DNA from 4 places in the Paenibacillus sp. BR1-192 genome. Region 1 is predicted to be linked to each of the others. Evidence: riboswitches for the same ligand, from Rfam matches in the RefSeq annotation. Region 1 holds a riboswitch; each other region holds the start of a gene.
What was found. Region 1 has a riboswitch for cyclic di-AMP ahead of ehuB (ectoine/hydroxyectoine ABC transporter substrate-binding protein EhuB). Riboswitches for the same ligand answer to the same signal wherever they lie in the genome.
Positions count from the first base shown of each region.

Region 2: it holds a riboswitch for cyclic di-AMP, as region 1 does, so the genes downstream of both, P0X86_RS30775 (APC family permease) here and ehuB (ectoine/hydroxyectoine ABC transporter substrate-binding protein EhuB) in region 1, are expected to answer to the same signal.
Region 3: it holds a riboswitch for cyclic di-AMP, as region 1 does, so the genes downstream of both, P0X86_RS27955 (TrkH family potassium uptake protein) here and ehuB (ectoine/hydroxyectoine ABC transporter substrate-binding protein EhuB) in region 1, are expected to answer to the same signal.
Region 4: it holds a riboswitch for cyclic di-AMP, as region 1 does, so the genes downstream of both, P0X86_RS32855 (resuscitation-promoting factor) here and ehuB (ectoine/hydroxyectoine ABC transporter substrate-binding protein EhuB) in region 1, are expected to answer to the same signal.

Region 1 covers NZ_CP120718.1:6,345,409-6,349,620, reverse strand. The annotation lists gene P0X86_RS29205 (SDR family NAD(P)-dependent oxidoreductase) at 1-699, shown strand, start outside; cyclic di-AMP (ydaO/yuaA leader) riboswitch at 1,069-1,215, shown strand; gene ehuB (ectoine/hydroxyectoine ABC transporter substrate-binding protein EhuB) at 1,568-2,422, shown strand; gene ehuC (ectoine/hydroxyectoine ABC transporter permease subunit EhuC) at 2,424-3,077, shown strand; gene ehuD (ectoine/hydroxyectoine ABC transporter permease subunit EhuD) at 3,081-3,743, shown strand; gene ehuA (ectoine/hydroxyectoine ABC transporter ATP-binding protein EhuA) at 3,756-4,212, shown strand, end outside.
Region 2 covers NZ_CP120718.1:6,693,341-6,697,552, reverse strand. The annotation lists gene P0X86_RS30780 (formate/nitrite transporter family protein) at 1-454, shown strand, start outside; gene P0X86_RS30775 (APC family permease) at 595-2,421, opposite strand; cyclic di-AMP (ydaO/yuaA leader) riboswitch at 2,588-2,783, opposite strand; gene P0X86_RS30770 (molybdopterin-containing oxidoreductase family protein) at 3,269-4,212, shown strand, end outside.
Region 3 covers NZ_CP120718.1:6,101,130-6,105,341, reverse strand. The annotation lists gene P0X86_RS27960 (CPBP family intramembrane glutamic endopeptidase) at 1-1,617, opposite strand, end outside; cyclic di-AMP (ydaO/yuaA leader) riboswitch at 1,908-2,052, shown strand; partial or broken gene P0X86_RS27955 (TrkH family potassium uptake protein) at 2,116-3,457, shown strand; gene P0X86_RS27950 (potassium channel family protein) at 3,474-4,148, shown strand; gene P0X86_RS27945 (LysR family transcriptional regulator) at 4,185-4,212, opposite strand, start outside.
Region 4 covers NZ_CP120718.1:7,154,338-7,158,549, reverse strand. The annotation lists gene rnmV (ribonuclease M5) at 1-460, opposite strand, end outside; gene P0X86_RS32855 (resuscitation-promoting factor) at 647-1,834, opposite strand; cyclic di-AMP (ydaO/yuaA leader) riboswitch at 2,104-2,318, opposite strand; gene P0X86_RS32850 (TatD family hydrolase) at 2,524-3,288, opposite strand; gene P0X86_RS32845 (HD domain-containing protein) at 3,385-4,212, opposite strand, start outside.

The DNA of each region.
Region 1 (4,212 bases):
GGGATTGGCGAAGCGGCAGTCAGACTTTTTGCGAAAGAGGGAGCCAAGGTCGTTATCGCGGATTATTCCGACCAGGGACAAGCGGTTTCCGACGAATTGAGAGGAGCCGGCTTTGAAGCGCTGTTCGTCAAAACGGATGTAACCCAAGAGCAGGAAGTCGCGAATATGGTGAATCAGACGGTGCAGCATTTTGGCCGTGTCGATGTATTGTTTGCCAACGCAGGCATTGCCCATGATGCTCCTGCCGATCAGTTAACGATGGATAACTGGCAGAGAACGATTGATATTAATCTGACAGGGGTCTTCCTGTGCGATAAATATGTTATTCAGCAAATGCTGTCCCAAGGAACCGGAGGGGCAATCGTAAACTGCGGCTCGATCCATAGCCATGTCGGAAAAGCAGGGGTAACCGCCTATGCTTCGGCCAAGGGAGGCGTCAAGCTGTTAACCCAGTCGCTCAGCGCAGACTATGCCTCCAAAGGAATCCGAATCAATGCCGTGTGTCCGGGATATATCGATACGCCGCTGATCAAGGGAAGAACGGAAGCGATCACGCAGCACCTGGTCGGTCTTCATCCGATGGGCCGTTTGGGACAGCCGGAAGAAGTGGCCAAAGCCGTGTTGTTCCTCGCCAGTGAAGATGCCTCCTTCATTACGGGCACGAGCCTGCTGGTGGATGGCGGCTATACCGCGGTATGATGAAAAAAAGCCCTGATGCTAAGCATCGGGGCTTTTTTTCAAGTCATTCCAGGCGTTGTTATCAGACTTATTATGGAGTGTTTCAAAAATTTTTTTTCGGTCCCGTATTTCATACGGGCAGACTTCCTGATCCGGGGCTCATTCATGGCATAAAACATATATGGCATGAACGATTTCCGCAAGACCCGTCAAATGCCTGCTATATAGCGGAAAATGGAGCATGGATTCCATGACCAATCCGGTGTATGGACAGCCTTAAATAAAGTGTTCGAAAGGCTCGATATCCTCGTTGCAAAAACGGTGTTTTTTACTTCTGAATTTCCAGAAAAAGCGGTTAAGGGGTTTGACTTTTCCTGAGCTTCCCTTTATCATGAACACACGCTTAGTTTCCGGCATACATATTCCGGAAAGCGGGGGAACCAGTTTCACCAGGGGCGAGTCACTTGGAATTCACGAGTGTAGGGTACCATCTTACCCGAGTCCGTCAGCTAACCTCGTCAGCAGTGGATGGGTCTTGCATACATAATGGATGTTCATACAAAAGGCCCTTTATTCTCTATAGGGGCCTTTTCTCTATTTTTTGACCCCCTGCTGGCGGAGCTATGTTTAGATCCCCTGTTTGGTGGTCTTTTTGCATTCTGTTACGGAGGAGGGGCAGCGCCTGCAAATGTGGAACGAATTGAATCGGTCAGACGGCATTGGGTCAAAGCGTGCAAGGAAGCGGATGAATCATCTTCCCTGAAGCCTCGTCCCATGCACGTATCTGAACGTCTATATATCCAAGTTAACGCATGTGCTAACACGGATAATTTCGTCATGCCGTTTTTTTAAGAAAGTGAAAAGCTATTACGAAAGGTTGTGGAAGGTTTTGAAGAAAGTGGTTGTGCTGGTGTTGTCCGTGATGATGGTGGTATTGCTCGCGGCTTGCGGCGACAAAGGAAGTACGCTGGATCGAGCCATTGAGCAGGGATATATCACCGTAGGGTTTGCGAACGAGAAGCCGTATGCCTACAAAGAAGCCAATGGGGAGCTCACGGGCGAAGCGGTTGAGATTGCCCGCGTTATTCTGGAGCGTCTTGGCATCAAGGAGATGAGAGGGGAGCTAACGGAATTCGGTTCGCTGGTCGCCGGATTGCAGGCCGATCGGTTTGATCTGATCACGGCAGGCATGTTCATTAATCCGGACCGCTGCTCTGCCGTCCTGTTCGCGAATCCGGAGTACAGCATCGGGGAAGCCCTTGCGGTAAAGCAAGGGAATCCGATGGAACTCGGAAGCTATGAGGACATTGCCAAGAATGAGCAGGCCAAGGTGGCCGTCATGACCGGCGCGGTCGAAATCGGCTACATGGAGAAATCGGGCATTCCTGCGGACCGGATCGTACAGGTCCCTGACCAGGCTTCGGCGATCAGCGCCCTCCAGGCTGATCGGGTGCAGGCGATTACCATGACGGGGCCGTCCCTGCAGGCGATGCTGGATTCAGCCAGCGACGACAGCATCGAACGCGTGGCTGATTTCGAGCAGCCGGTCATCGACGGCGAAAGCGTTCGCGGTTACGGGGCTACGGCTTTCCGCCAAGCGGATACCGAGTTCCAGGAGGCTTATAATGCAGAGCTTGAAAAGATGAAGGAGTCGGGCGAGCTGCTGGAAATTTTGCAAGAGTTCGGGTTCACGGAAGAAGAGCTCCCGGGTGAGATGACGGCCGCTGCGCTCTGCGGGGAATAGCATGCCGAATTCTTGGATCGATTTTCTTCCGACGCTGCTCAAAGGAGCAGAGATCACGATTATCGTCGCGTTCTTTTCAGCCATCCTGGCTATCGTGATGTCCTTTGCAGCCGGGTTGTGCCGGCTGTCGAAGCTGTGGATCGTCCGCACGGCGACCGCCGTGTACGTCGAAGTCTTTCGGGGAACCTCCTTGCTGGTGCAGCTCTTCTGGTTGTATTTTGCCCTTCCGTTCATCGGCATCGAGCTTCCGAAAATGCTGGCGGCGATCCTCGCGATCGGACTTAACTTCGGCGCATACGGCTCCGAGATTGTTCGCAGCGCGGTGCTGGCCGTTCCGAAAGGACAGTGGGAAGCTGCCGTGGCGCTTAACATGAAGCCTTGGCAGAGGCTGTGGAACGTTATACTACCCCAAGCGTCCCTGCGAATGCTTCCCCCGTTCGGGAATCAGCTTGTGGAACTCATCAAATCCACCTCGCTCGTTTATTTCATCACGATGGCGGATTTGACGTATCAGGCGATGGTGCTCCGCAACAATTACATCTCCTGGACCACCGAGATTCTGGTGCTGCTGCTCCTCATGTATTTTGTCATCGCCACGCTCGTCTCGATGGCGGTTCGACTGCTGGAGCGCAAACTGACCGCGGGGAGGCTGTAGCGGATGTGGGATTGGAAATATGTGTTTGAAATACTGCCGCAGCTTCTGAGCGCATTAAAAATGACGGTATGGGTCACGCTCTGTGCTTTTGTGGTGGCATTGATTATCGGACTGCTGCTTGCCTTTGCCGCGCGGAGTACATTTAAGCCCTTGTCGCTCATCACCAAAGGAATCATAGAATTTATTCGCAATACCCCCTTGCTGGTACAGGTGTTCTTCCTGTATTACAGCTTGCCGCTGCTGACGGGCATTTCGATTCCGGCCTTCTATGCGGGCGTCATCGGCCTGGGGCTGCATTACAGCACGTATCTGTCGGAGGTGTACCGTTCCGGCATTGAAGGGGTGCCGAAAGGACAGTGGGAAGCCGCAACCGCGCTGAACTACACGAAATCCCAGACCTGGCGGAGCATTATACTGCCGCAAGCGGTGCCGCCGATCATCCCGGTGCTGGGGAATTATTTGATTGTCATGTTTAAGGAAACGCCGATCCTATGCGCCATTACGCTGGTCGAGATGATGCTGACGGCCAAAAATATCGTGTCGCAATCATTTCGCGCTTTCGAACCGTACACGCTGGTCGGGATTCTGTTCCTGATCATCAGTTATATCGCGTCGTTGCTGGTGCAAAGGCTGGAGAAGCGTTTGAATCTGCAGCGTGGAAAATAAGGAGGGAGTCTATTGAATGCCGTTGTAATCGATGAGCAGGCTGAAGAGGCGAAGAAGCCGGGGCGGGAAAGAAATTCCGTTACGGGCTCACAGCCGATCGTGAAATATGCGGGCGTGACCAAGTCGTATGGCGACCTGCAGGTGCTGAAGGGCATCGATTTGGAGATGCAGCCGGGAGAAAAGGTGGCCGTGATCGGACCGAGCGGATCTGGCAAAACGACGATGGGCCGGATGCTGATGACGCTGGAGGAGCCGACCGAGGGAACCATCGAGGTCGATGGCGAGCTGCTCTGGCATATGGAGGAGAAGGGCAAGCTGGTCCGGGCAAACGAGAAGCATCTGCATCGGATGCGGTGCAACGTCGGCATGGTCTTCCAGCATTTCAATCTGTTCCCGCACATGAATGTGCTTCGCAACGTGACGGAAGCCCCGCGCAAGGTGCTGGGGTTGTCCAAGGAGGAAGCGGAGG
Region 2 (4,212 bases), 350 kb from region 1:
CGGCGTTTACCTGGAGAAACTGGTGGATATGGCCGGGCATAAGCTGGACGACAGCTTCCTGCAAGCCTTCCTGTCGGGCATCGGGTGCAACTGGCTCGTAGCCCTCGCCGTATGGCTGTCCTACGGATCGGATCAGATGAGCGGCAAAATTCTCGGGATCTGGTTTCCGACCATGGCGTTTGTCGCCATCGGGTTTCAGCACGTGGTGGCCAACATGTTTCTCATCCCGGCCGCGATTTTTGAAGGCTATTACAGCTGGGGCGAGTATCTGATGAACTTCATTCCGGTATGGCTGGGCAATTTCGTTGGCGGCGCGTTATTTGTGGGAGCGACATACGGAACCGTTTATTTAAAGCAGGAGAAACAGGCCGCAGCCGCTCCGCGCGGCGAGCAGACGCCTGTGCCATCGGCCGGCGCTCCCCAACAGGTTCATTCGGCGCAGAATGTTTCCTAATGCCGGAAGCCTGGCGAGCGTCTGGCTTAAAGAAAAAGCTGCGATCAACCGCTGCCTTTCATCAAGGATGGTTGAACGCAGCTTTTTGTCGTGATACGCGAGGCTGTTCCCAGTAATGAATCAAGCAGGGAACAAGCCCGCTATTTTTTTAAATGGTAGGGAACCGTCGTGATGATCACGTCTCTCCGATACAGGAGATGTGCCCGGATGAGCAGGCTGGATTGATTGTGCAGGAAATTATGCCAGCCCTTCTTGGGGATGAACTGCGGAATGACGACGGTAACCTGATAGTCGGATTCGCTCGCCTTGCGCTGCACGGTATCGATGAATTTCGTCAGCTGCTGAATGATGCTCCGATAAGGCGAGTGCAGCGTTACCAGCCGGATGTCCGGCTGCCACTTTTTCCATTTTTCCTGGAAGGCGACTTCCTCCTCCCGCTCGAACGGCACGTACACCGCGATGATTTGGCCCGCTCCCAGCGATTTGGCGTAATTCAGCGAGTTCTCCACCACATGCGTGATTCCTGCCACAGGCAGGATGATGACATTCCCCTCAATCGGCTTAACCGGCTCGCAGGTCGTAATCCGGAGCTGGTCCGCTACCGCCTCGTAATGCTTGCGGATCCGGGTGAAAATCCAGATGATCAGCGGCAGGAATATCAGCACGGTCCACACCTGGGCGAATTTCGTAAAGAAGAAGATCATGGTCACGATAAAGCTGATGCATGCGCCGGTGGTGTTAATGATCAGCTTGACGATCCAGCCTTCGGGCTTTTCGCGAATCCATTTCACCATCATCCCCGTCTGGGAGAGGGTAAACGGGATAAACACGCCGACGGCATAGAGCGGAATCAGATGCTCGGTTTTGCCTTCAAAAGCCAGCAGCAGCAGAATGGAGAAAAATCCAAGAATAATGATTCCGTTCGAGTATCCCAGACGGTCGCCGCGGACGGTGAACATTCTAGGAATGAACTTATCCTTCGCCAGATTGACGGCAAGCAGGGGAAAAGCGGAATACGCCGTGTTGGCGGCAAGGATCAGAATTAAGGCCGTTGTCCCTTGTATGAAGTAATAAAGCGCATTTCGCCCGAAGGTATGCTCGGCAATTTGGGAAACGACTGTGACTTGTTCGCTGGGACTGACCCCATAGTAATAAGCCAGGAAAACGATGCCCGAAAATAACAGGGCCAGCAGCGATCCCATCGCCACCAGAGTTTTGGCCGCGTTATTCGGGGCCGGGTCTTTGAAATTCGGAATGGCATTGGAAATCGCCTCCACGCCGGTCAGGGCGGAGCTGCCCGAGGCAAATGCGCGCAGGAGCAGAAACAAGCTCAGCCCGGCTACGGGCGTGCCGATCGGCGTATGAAGCTCCGGAGACGCATGGCCTGTGGCAATGTTGAATATCCCTACCCCGATCAGGATGAATAACGCAAGCACGAACAGGTAAACCGGATAAGCCAGTATGGAGGCCGACTCCGTAACCCCTCTTAAATTCAATACGGTCAAGCATAGAACGAACACGATGGAAATCGGCAGATTATAGGCATGCAATTCCGGAAAAGCCGACGTGATCGCATCCGTCCCGGCCGACACGCTGACCGCAACCGTCAGGATATAGTCCACGAGCAAGGAACCGCCGGCAACCAGCCCCGGGTACATGCCCAAATTCCGTTTGGACACGACATATGCGCCGCCGCCGTGCGGATAGGAGAAAATAATTTGTCTGTACGACAGGATAAGTGCCAGCAACAAGACCAGGACGCCGACGGCAATCGGTATGGAATACCAATAGGCAGCTGCCCCGACGGTCATCAACACAATGAGGATTTGTTCCGGGCCATAGGCCACGGACGATAGCGCATCGGATGACAGGATGGCCAGCGCCTTGGTTTTATTCAGCTTTTGTTCGCCTAATTCCGTCGATTTAAGCGGTCTTCCGATGAGGAAGCGCTTGATTGAGGATAACATGGTTGTTTTTCACCGCCGCTTAAGATTAAGTTCATGGTAGAAGCTCCCTGAACGGACTTCTATCGGTGTTTTTTATATGCTGGACATAGGAACGGTCACCCTTCCTATGCTGATTTTTGGCAAACAAAAAACACAGGTTAGAACCCTGTGTTTGATCACAAGTTCACAACCCTCCCGATCAACGCTGACGAGGTTAGCTGTCGGATTCGGGCGGTGAGAGTCGCCCTACCTGATTCCATCGCGGCGTACGTACGCGATGGAATCAGGATTCACCCCTTAGTATGGTTGAAGGATCCTATAGGTATCCCTCCATACGGTTGGTTCCCCCGCTTTCCATCAAGGAAATTAAGCGAATGTCATGTGAATATGAAGAATGTTTTCGAAGCTGAATAGTATATTACGCCTGCTCCAATCGTTTGTAAAACATCCTCCAACGATCATTCGAACAGAATTATTTATAAAAAATGACAGATAAGCGCTTACATAAAGACGTGGCTTTGACAGGCTTTTTATTTTGCATGTTTTCTGCGAAAATCACGAGTTTCTATAATATGGAAGGTTATTCGCGGGGAACATCGGTCACTGGGAGGATGCCATATAAACAAATTCGCCATGCCGGTCTCGGGGGAGGAGACACTGGCATGGCGAATTTTTTTGGGAGTGGTCCATGATTCGGCAAGGAAGAGAAAGGGTCTGGGTTCCTCTTCTTTGCTCTTGATAGGAATATACCCGGGGGGAAGAAAAGTGAATCACCTGATTAGAAAAAAATGTATGACTTTACTGGAACCCCGATTTTCTTTTAAGATAAAGGGATATGATGCAGCCGAGCAAAAGGGGGAAGCACGAAATGACTCAAGCGATGATTCATCAGGAAAACGGCGTATTTCCGGCGGTATGTCCGTTGGATTGTCCCGATACATGCGGCCTGCTGCTGCATAAAGAGAACGGAAAAATCGTCAAGGTGACCGGTAACCCGGAGCATCCGATTACGCAGGGAGCCATCTGCAATAAAGTCCGTAATATGGCACACCGGGTGTACCATCCGGAACGCGTGCTCTATCCGCTGCGAAGAGTAGGTCCCAAGGGAGAGGGCGCCTTCGAGCGGATCAGCTGGGACGAAGCCATTCAGGAGATAGCCGGACGCTATAAGGGCTTGATCGAGGAATACGGCTCCGAGAGCATCCTGCCCTACAGCTTCTACGGTAATATGGGGATATTGAGCGTCGACGGCATGGACCGCAGATTCTTCAACAGGCTGGGTGCCAGCCGCCTGAAGCAGTCGATCTGCAATTCCGCGGGCAATGAGGGCTGGAAATCCGTGATGGGGTTTAATGGGGGAACCGTTCCGGAGGACACCGTACGAGCCGACGTCATCCTCGTCTGGGGCGGCAGCATCGTCAGCACCAATATGCACCAGATGGTGATTGCAGAGAAAGCGCGCAAAGCCGGTGCTAAGGTCGTTGTGATCGATGTCCACAAGAACCAGACGGGGCAATGGGCGGACTGGTTCATTCCGCTGTATCCAGGCACGGATGCGGCGCTGGCCGTCGGCCTCATGCACATCATGTTCCGTGACGGCATGGTAAATGAGGAATTCCTCCGCAAGTATACGATTGGTCATGAAGCCTTGCGCGAGCACGTCAAAGAATACACGCCGGAGCACGTTTCTTCCATTACCGGCATCTCGATCGAGGATATCGAGAAATTGGCCGAGCTCTACGGCCGGGCCGATACCTCCTACATCCATATCGGCAACGGTCTTCAGCATCACGACAACGGCGGCTTGACGGT
Region 3 (4,212 bases), 240 kb from region 1:
ATAGGCGACAATCGCCGGAAGCACCATGTAAAAAGCGCCGGTCAGCAGGTTGGCTGCATCCTTGAGCATGATCAGGCTGATGCCCATCAGGATGCTGTTGAAGATGACATGGGAGAACATCGCCGCCAAATACCCGTATTTCAAGAAGATGTAGCTGAACAGCAAACCGATGATGACCAGCTCAATCGGCCGGGAGATCACGGGGTATATCGGATAGAGCGTATGTCCCAGTGCCCAGATAAGCGAGGTGATCAAGCTTGCGACAAAGGTGTTGCGGACGATCTTTTTCACCATCTTGATGCCGAACAGCCGGTACACGGCCTCCTCGGATATGCCGGCCAGCCAGGCCATCAACGGAAACAGCCAAGGATACAGCATGTTGTAAGGCGATTGCGTCGCATCCGTGGTGGACCATGTATTCAGGGTCAGACCAAGACCGATAAAGATGACGGATTGGACGCCAAGCAGGATGAAGGCCCACATATACCCCAGCTTCATGCTGTCCAGCACGTAATGCCCGTATCCGGGTTCTTTGGCACGCGGCCATGGATTGAGCCCGTCTTCTTTATGCCACAGCCCGCTGCCGCCGACAAGGGAAAAATAGAGCAGGGCGGAGAAGACGAGCGAATAGACGGCATAGAAAATCATCATCCCGAGCACGCCGGTTTGCGACATGCCTTCCGATTTGAAAACGGGAATCAGGTTATACGTATTCAGCATTTGAATGACGAACAGCAGCGCGGATAAGAACAGGCCGCGCTTAAACGAGGTGTAGGCCCTGGTCTTCACGCTGTACACAATCGCAAGAATGCCCAGGATTAGGGTGAACAGGCCGTACCCTGCGAGCGTCAGCAGGGTGGCATCCTGCGTCTGCTTGTTGACATAAGCAGAGTGGGCGGCTGGCACCGAGAAGGAGGGCTCATAAGAGCGCAATTTCCCCTGCTCGAAGGTGAAGCGGTGCTCCAGCCTGGAGTCCCCGATCCTGGATTCAGGGTCCACATATTTGAGACGGGGCTCCCCTTCCTTCGTAACCAGCTCCAGATTCGACAGGTCATAACCCGCCCGTTGAAGCCATGGCTCCGCCAGCGCCTGCTTCTCGGCCAATGTCATGCCGTCCTCAACGACGAGCAGCATCTGCCTCTGAATCTCGCCCTTGTTCAGCTTGATCCGGTCAAAGCTGGAACGGGCATAATCATACGAGAATCCGACGATGCCGGAATTCTGCATGTGCACGTCCACATTGAGGGCATCGCCTCCAGGCTCGCTGAAGCGAACGCGGTATACGTCATAGGGATATTTGGCTTCATAGGTTTTGTTATATTCCGAAAGCCTCTTCTCCTTCGCCAGATATCCGTAAAGTTCCGATTTGGATTGATATGTAACCAAGGCTTCGTCCGTGTCCGCAGCCGCAAACTGCAGATGCTCCTGAGCAAACCTTGAAGCTGCCTGCCGAGCCTGCTCCTTGGAAATGATATCCGGTGAGGCCATCTCGGCATCGTCCGGATTCGCCCACGGAAATACCTGAAATAATAGGAACAGAATCAGGCCGACTGCGGCAGGCGCGATGAGCTGCTTCAGATTGGGCTTCAGCTTCAAGGGCTCTCTTGCACGATTCATGAAATTCCTCCTCTAAGAAAGTTGATACTCCCACTGGTATTCGATATGCCTGATTAAGAACGCATAGAGTCAATATAACATAGTATGAAAGCCATAAGCAGCTTATCCCAATTATCGGAATATTGAAATAAATCGATGAAAATGAATGAAAGGTTTCGAAAACGTTAGAGAACCCTACGCTTGTATTCTTGAATATGCCCAATTCGCGCTCTTTTAAAGATATTTCGGGCGAAAAACGGCATTGGGTTACGTAACGGATTGAGTTATAATCACATCATGCTTGAAGGAACCGAATATTCCAGCCGAATTTCGTAATGAAAATGGGGGAACCATGTAATTGGGGTGAATTTCATTATTCCCGGAATAATGAATAGGGCGACCTGTGGAAATGCCCGAATCCGTCAGCTAACCTCGTAGGCTGTTGCACAGGAACCAGACCGAAAGGCACTGCGTTTTCCAGTGTCTTTTTTCGTTGATTTTTTTAAAGAAGGTGTCCGATTGAACGCTAAATTAAACTGGCTTACATTGTCTCCGCCTCAAATTCTCGTGCTTGGTTTTGCGGCCATCATCTTCATCGGGACCGGGCTGTTAATGCTGCCAATCTCGACGACGACGGGCGAACCGCTTGGATTTACTGACGCCTTGTTCACTTCGACCTCGGCAACGTGCGTAACGGGCCTGGTCGTGGTGGATACGGGAACGACATTCAGTTCCTTCGGAGAAGTCGTGATCATGCTGCTGATTCAAATCGGCGGGCTCGGATTCATGACGATGGCTACTTTATTCGCCTTGGTTCTGAAAAAGACGCATATCGCTCAAAGACCGTCTAATCTTACAGGAAGCGATGAATCAGTCCTCGATGGAAGGCATCGTAAGGCTGATACGCAGAGTATTGCTGTACTCCCTCGTCATCGAGGCCTGCGGCGCAGTCATTTTATCGATTCGTTGGGCGTTTGATATGCCGCTGGGCCGGGCGATCTATTACGGTGTTTTTCATGCGGTGACGATGTTTAACAACGCCGGCTTCGATTTGTTTGGCGATTTTCGGAGTTTGACCGGGTATGTATACGATCCGGTAGTCAACTTCGTCGTGATGTTCTTGATTGTTTCCGGGGGCATTGGATTTATTGTGCTGTCCGATCTGATCGATTATCGAAAACAGCGGAGGCTCTCCCTGCACTCCAAGGTGGTGCTCACGATGACGGCTGCCTTGCTTGCGGTCGGATTTATCGTCATTCTCATATTTGAATTTACCAATCCGAGAACGCTGGGTTCCCTGAACTGGGGCGGAAAATTCTTCGGCGCGTTATTCCAATCCGTAACGCCGCGTACGGCGGGCGCGAATACTATAGATATTACGGGGCTCAGACAGGCAACGCAATTTTTTATCGTCATCCTGATGTTTATCGGAGCATCTCCAGGGTCAACCGGCGGCGGCATCAAAACCACGACCTTTACCATTATGGTAGGGGCGGTCATCGCGATGATGCGCGGGCGGGAAGACATCGTCATGTTCCGTTATCGCCTGGCCCAGGAGCGGGTGCTGAAGGCACTGACCATTGCCTTGCTGGCCCTGCTGCTCGTTCTAACCGTCTCGATGATTCTGTCGACGACAGAGGAAGGGGACTTCCTGGAGATTCTATTCGAAACGACATCCGCCTTCGGTACGGTAGGTCTCTCCATGGGCTTAACGCCCGATTTGACCGTGTTCGGCAAGATCCTGATCAGCCTTACGATGTTTGCGGGTCGATTGGGGCCGTTGACGCTTGCTTATGCACTGGGGCCGAAAAAGGGTAAAGAATTATATCGTCATCCGGAAGGCAAAATGATAATTGGATAAGGGGTATAGGAGAGACATGAAACCAAAGCAATTTGCAATCATCGGTTTGGGGCGATTTGGCGCCAGTCTGGCGCTGGAGCTGATGGAACAGGGATATGAGGTGCTCGGCATCGACCGGAACGAAGAGGTCGTCGAGGACATGAGCGAGCTGCTGACGCATACGGTGGTGGCGGACGCGACGGATGAGGAAGTGCTTAAATCGCTTGGCATCCGCAACTTCGACTGCGGGATCGTTGCGATCGGGAACGACATTCAGATGAGCATCCTCTCCGCCATCCTGTTGAAAGAGCTGGGTGTCGCGATGGTCGTTGCCAAGGCGATATCGGTGCTGCACGGCCGGGCGCTGGAGAAGCTTGGCGTGGACCGGGTCATCTTTCCCGAACGGGATATGGGGATCCGGGTAGCGCACCAGCTCGTGACGCCAAACCTGCTTGATTATATCGAATTATCCAAGGATTATCTGATTGTGGAGATGACGGTCACGGACTGCATGGACGGAAAAACGCTGAGCGAGCTTAATACGAGGGTCCGGTACGGCGTCAGCGTGGTGGCGCTGAATAAACAGTCCGGCATTATCGTTGCTCCGACGGCCATGGACGTCGTGAATTCCGGCGACATTATGGTCGTCATCGGCTCCAATGACAACGTGGACCGCTTTGAGTCCGAAGTCGTGAATATGCTCGAAAAATAAATATAGTAGAAAAAAACTGACGATTGCGAAATATCGTCAGTTTTTTTTCGATTTATCTTCCTCC
Region 4 (4,212 bases), 810 kb from region 1:
GCTTGCTGTTGCAGTATCCGATGCCCAGCAAATTACCCATCGCCATCCGTCTTGCCGCAGCCTCCGGGTGAGCCGATAATCCTGCCTCCAGCATATCCTCCAAACTGATCAGGCTCTCTGCACCCTCAAAAGACGTGTGGACCCGCTCCAGCGCGCGCCGTATCGCCTCTGGCGAGGCATTCTCCACTCCGATATCCCCTTTCCGGGTAGCATCCGCTTCCGGAATGAAGGCGTGCTTGCAGCCGGGTACGCCCTGATCCACGATTTTGCGGATTCGTTCACCCGCATGGTCAGGATCCGTCAATATGATAACGCCTCTGCGCTCCTGGGCAAGCGCTATGCGCTTCAGGATTTGTTTGTTGATCGCTGAACCGCCGGTTTCGATCGTGTCGGCTTCTACGGCCCGTTTAATGGCAACGGTATCGTCCCTGCCTTCCACGACAATCACTTCTTTAATCATGCGTTCGTTCTCTTCCTTCCCAAGCAGAGCAGGCCTGTACAACGTTAAGGCTCAACCCGTTTAGCCTTGATTACTCCGGTCTTAACAAAACAAAAGAAGAGGAAATATTCCCTCTTCTTGATCATCATATATTATAAGCTAAATAGTATAGCATTAGAATGGCAAAGTAAATTGGAATTCATGCGTCTAGTTCAATTCAGGTTTAACCGGACCGATCACGTAAACGGTGCGGCCGCTTTTCCGGCCGAAATTCATGGCCGATTTCAACGAATCGTAATAGACATCGATTTTGTTGCCTTTGATGGCGCCGCCCGTATCTTCAGCACGGCGGAAGCCGATGCCTTCGATGTAAACCCACCATCCGATCGGGATGATATTAGGATCAACGGCGATGGTGCGACCTTCCGTAACGCGTGTGCCGGATGCGGTACGCGTACCGATTCCTTGCTGTTCGGCGGAATACGCGGTCATCGACACGTTGTTCAATACCTTCTTGTATTTAAAATCAACGCCTGCGCGGGAAACCACGTTGTTCTCAACAGCCTTGGCGGTCGTTACTTTTTTCGTGCCGGACAATTTAGCCGGTGTAGCTTTTACATCGGTGGCTGCCGCCTGGACGATAACAGGCTTCTCCACTTTTTTCGTGCCTACGGCAATGATTTTATCCTTCGTTCTGCGTTCGATTTGTTGGGAGACCTTAGTCTTGGAAACCAGCTTGCCATTGTGGTAGACCTTCTCGTAATGGTTCACCATAAGACCAGACTCGCCCCGCTGAATGACGCGGTTATCGCCCTTTTCAAGCGATGGATCGGCCGTCTTGATCACGCGGAATTCGCGGTCTTCCGTTTCCTTAACTTTTTGCTTCGTGACGCGAACGACATGGATATTCATATTGCTGGTCAGCTTCGTGTCTTGCGACGGTTGTACTATATCTTCACCCTGGATCGTAACGCCAGCCTCTTTGAGTACATGATCAACTGTATCCTGGGATGTAAATATGGTTTTGGTTTTGCTGCCTACCGTAACGTTGACTGGAATAGCTCTGTCAATAATAATTCGGTCTCCGTCCCGGATTGCGCCGTTCAGGGGCATCGAAATTTGATCTTGGGGACTCAACGTGATCGCTTGCTCATCCAGCAATTCCTGCAGCAACGATCCACGTGTTTCCACCGTAGTGACCCGGCCGTCGACGACAAGCTGAACTTCCTTGCCTGCCTGGTCATGTACAACCAACGATATGAGAAGTGATACCGTAACGGCACCCATGGCGCCGAGCAACATCAGTTGACGCAAATTGTCATGCTTCCATCTCAATGCGTAAGACATGCTGGATGATTGTGATTCATGGGTTTCTTCAGGTTGAAAAATGCCCACTATTCCATCCTCCTTCATAGTCCCGCCGTCTAGGTAAACGCATGAATGCATTTGACGTGACTATAGCAATTTTTCTCACAGGGCGCCCTGCTATCTATCTACACCCTGCGTCAATTCCCGTCTTCCGTCCATCTGCCATCACCTCCTGTTTACCAAGAGTATGATGGACCCGTCTCCATTATTCAAAAATAAAAGAAGCCATTGAAAGAGTACTAGAGGCTCTAACGTGGCTTCCTGATGAATGAAATCATGGAAATGGTATGCACGAGATTTCCCCTCTTATTTCGCTTACGGAGTTAGCTGTCGGGTTCGGACGTAAGAGAGACGCCCTATATCCGGATGCCCGCTCATGGCGAGATCCTTCAAATTCACCCCAAAGACCCGAAAAAGAAATCAAATACAGCTTCGTGCATCCAGACCAGTATGCACCGCAGTATCGGTTCCCCCGTTCTCCAGAATTTCGGAGATTAAGCGAGACGGTTCATGAAATATTCGGCTGCGATCTGCACATCGCAGCTTCTTATCACTGAAAAGATGATATCCTGTTTGTATGCAGGTTGTAAAGCGACATTCAACCACATTTTCTCAAGTAAAAGGTTAAAATATTGTAATATCAACGCCTTTTCTGATTAAAAAACTTTAATTAATCGAAAATGCTCCCTTTTTCATGGCTTTTGCTCTTGTTTTCGTTAAATACCAAATCGTTCCAGCGCATTTTTGGTGGTAATTTGGGCCAATTCCTCATAGGACAACCCTCTAATTTCGGCCGCCGCCTCCGCCACCAATTTTACATATGCGGTCTCATTTCGTTTCCCGCGGAAGGGATGAGGTGTCAGGTAAGGCGCGTCCGTTTCGATCAATAATCGATCAAGCGGAACCTTTGCCAAAACCTCTTTGGGCTGCTTCGCATTCTTGAACGTAATCGGCCCCCCAAACGAGATATGGAATCCCATATCCAGGCACATTTTGGCCGTTTCCCAGCTTCCGGAGAAGGAATGCATGACACCGCCGACCTCGGAGGCTTTTTCCTCACGCAAAATGTTAACGATATCTTCATGCGCATCCCGGTTATGAATGACAATGGGCATGTTCAATTCCCGGGCAAGCCCGATCTGGCGCCGAAGCACGCGGTGCTGCACTTCCTTGGGGGACGTATCCCAATGATAGTCCAAGCCGATCTCCCCGATTGCCACCACTTTCTCGTGACTGCATAAAGAGGCGATCCAATCCAGGTCCTGATCCTCCATGGTGATCGCATCTACAGGATGCCAGCCTACCGCTGCATATATAAAATCATAAGTCTCAGCCAGCTTCATCGTGGTCGGGATCGTCTCCCGGTTAAATCCGATATTGATCATCCGCGTAACGCCGGCTTCAAGCGCCCGCTGAATTGCAGCTTCCCGGTCTTCGTCGAATTGGGGAGCGTCCATATGAGTGTGCGTGTCGAACAGCATACTATCCACACTCTCCTTCCTGTCGTTTCTATGTCGTCTATTTTCCATTAGTTGGTTGAATGCAAGGGGATTAACGGTTGTCCTGTTTTGCCTGATTTAATGCTGTTGTTTGAAAACGTCGGCTATCGTCTCCGGCATTTGACCCAGGAGCGGGCCCACCTTCTCCTCCGGATAATAAAGATGGTACCGCCCTTTATGAATGCCGCTGATCGAGCGTACGATATCGGATACCTCCGAGATTTCCCTCAGCTCGTCATGCCGGTCCAGAAGGAGAATCTGTTTCTCGTTAAGCGGCATATCGGAATGAACCTTATCATAAGGAAGATCTGTTGGAAAATCAATCTCCAGGTCATATTCCGGTTGCAGCCCCACGGCGCGGAACGCTTGGCGGATCCCGTCGATGGTTTCCAGATCGATGTTGTCGATTTCTACATATTTGTAGAGCTTTCGGTGCATGAAACGGCCGCATAATTCGCTAAGAAGCGGGTCTTCCTCCTCCGTCCATTGCAGAAAGGCCGTTTGAATCAAGGCTTCATCAAGACGCAGGTATTGTTTCACGCCGATATTCCCCGAAAACAGCGCAGGCAGCGGCTCGATCATGAAACGGAAAGCATATCCACGGTCATGCAGCTCCTTGGCCCGGCGAAAGATTTGGCGCAGGATGATTTCGGAGCTTCGGGTGACGGGATGAAAATACACCTGCCAGTACATCTGATACCGCGACATGAGATAATCCTCCACCGCGTGCATGCCCGATTCCTTCACGACGACCCGATCGCGGTACGGCCGCAGCATCCGCAAGATTCGGTCGATATCAATCGTTCCATAATTGACTCCCGTATAGTAAGCATCCCTTAGCAAATAATCCATCCGGTCTGCATCCAGCGGACTAGTGACCAGATTCATGACAATTGGCTTATCGTA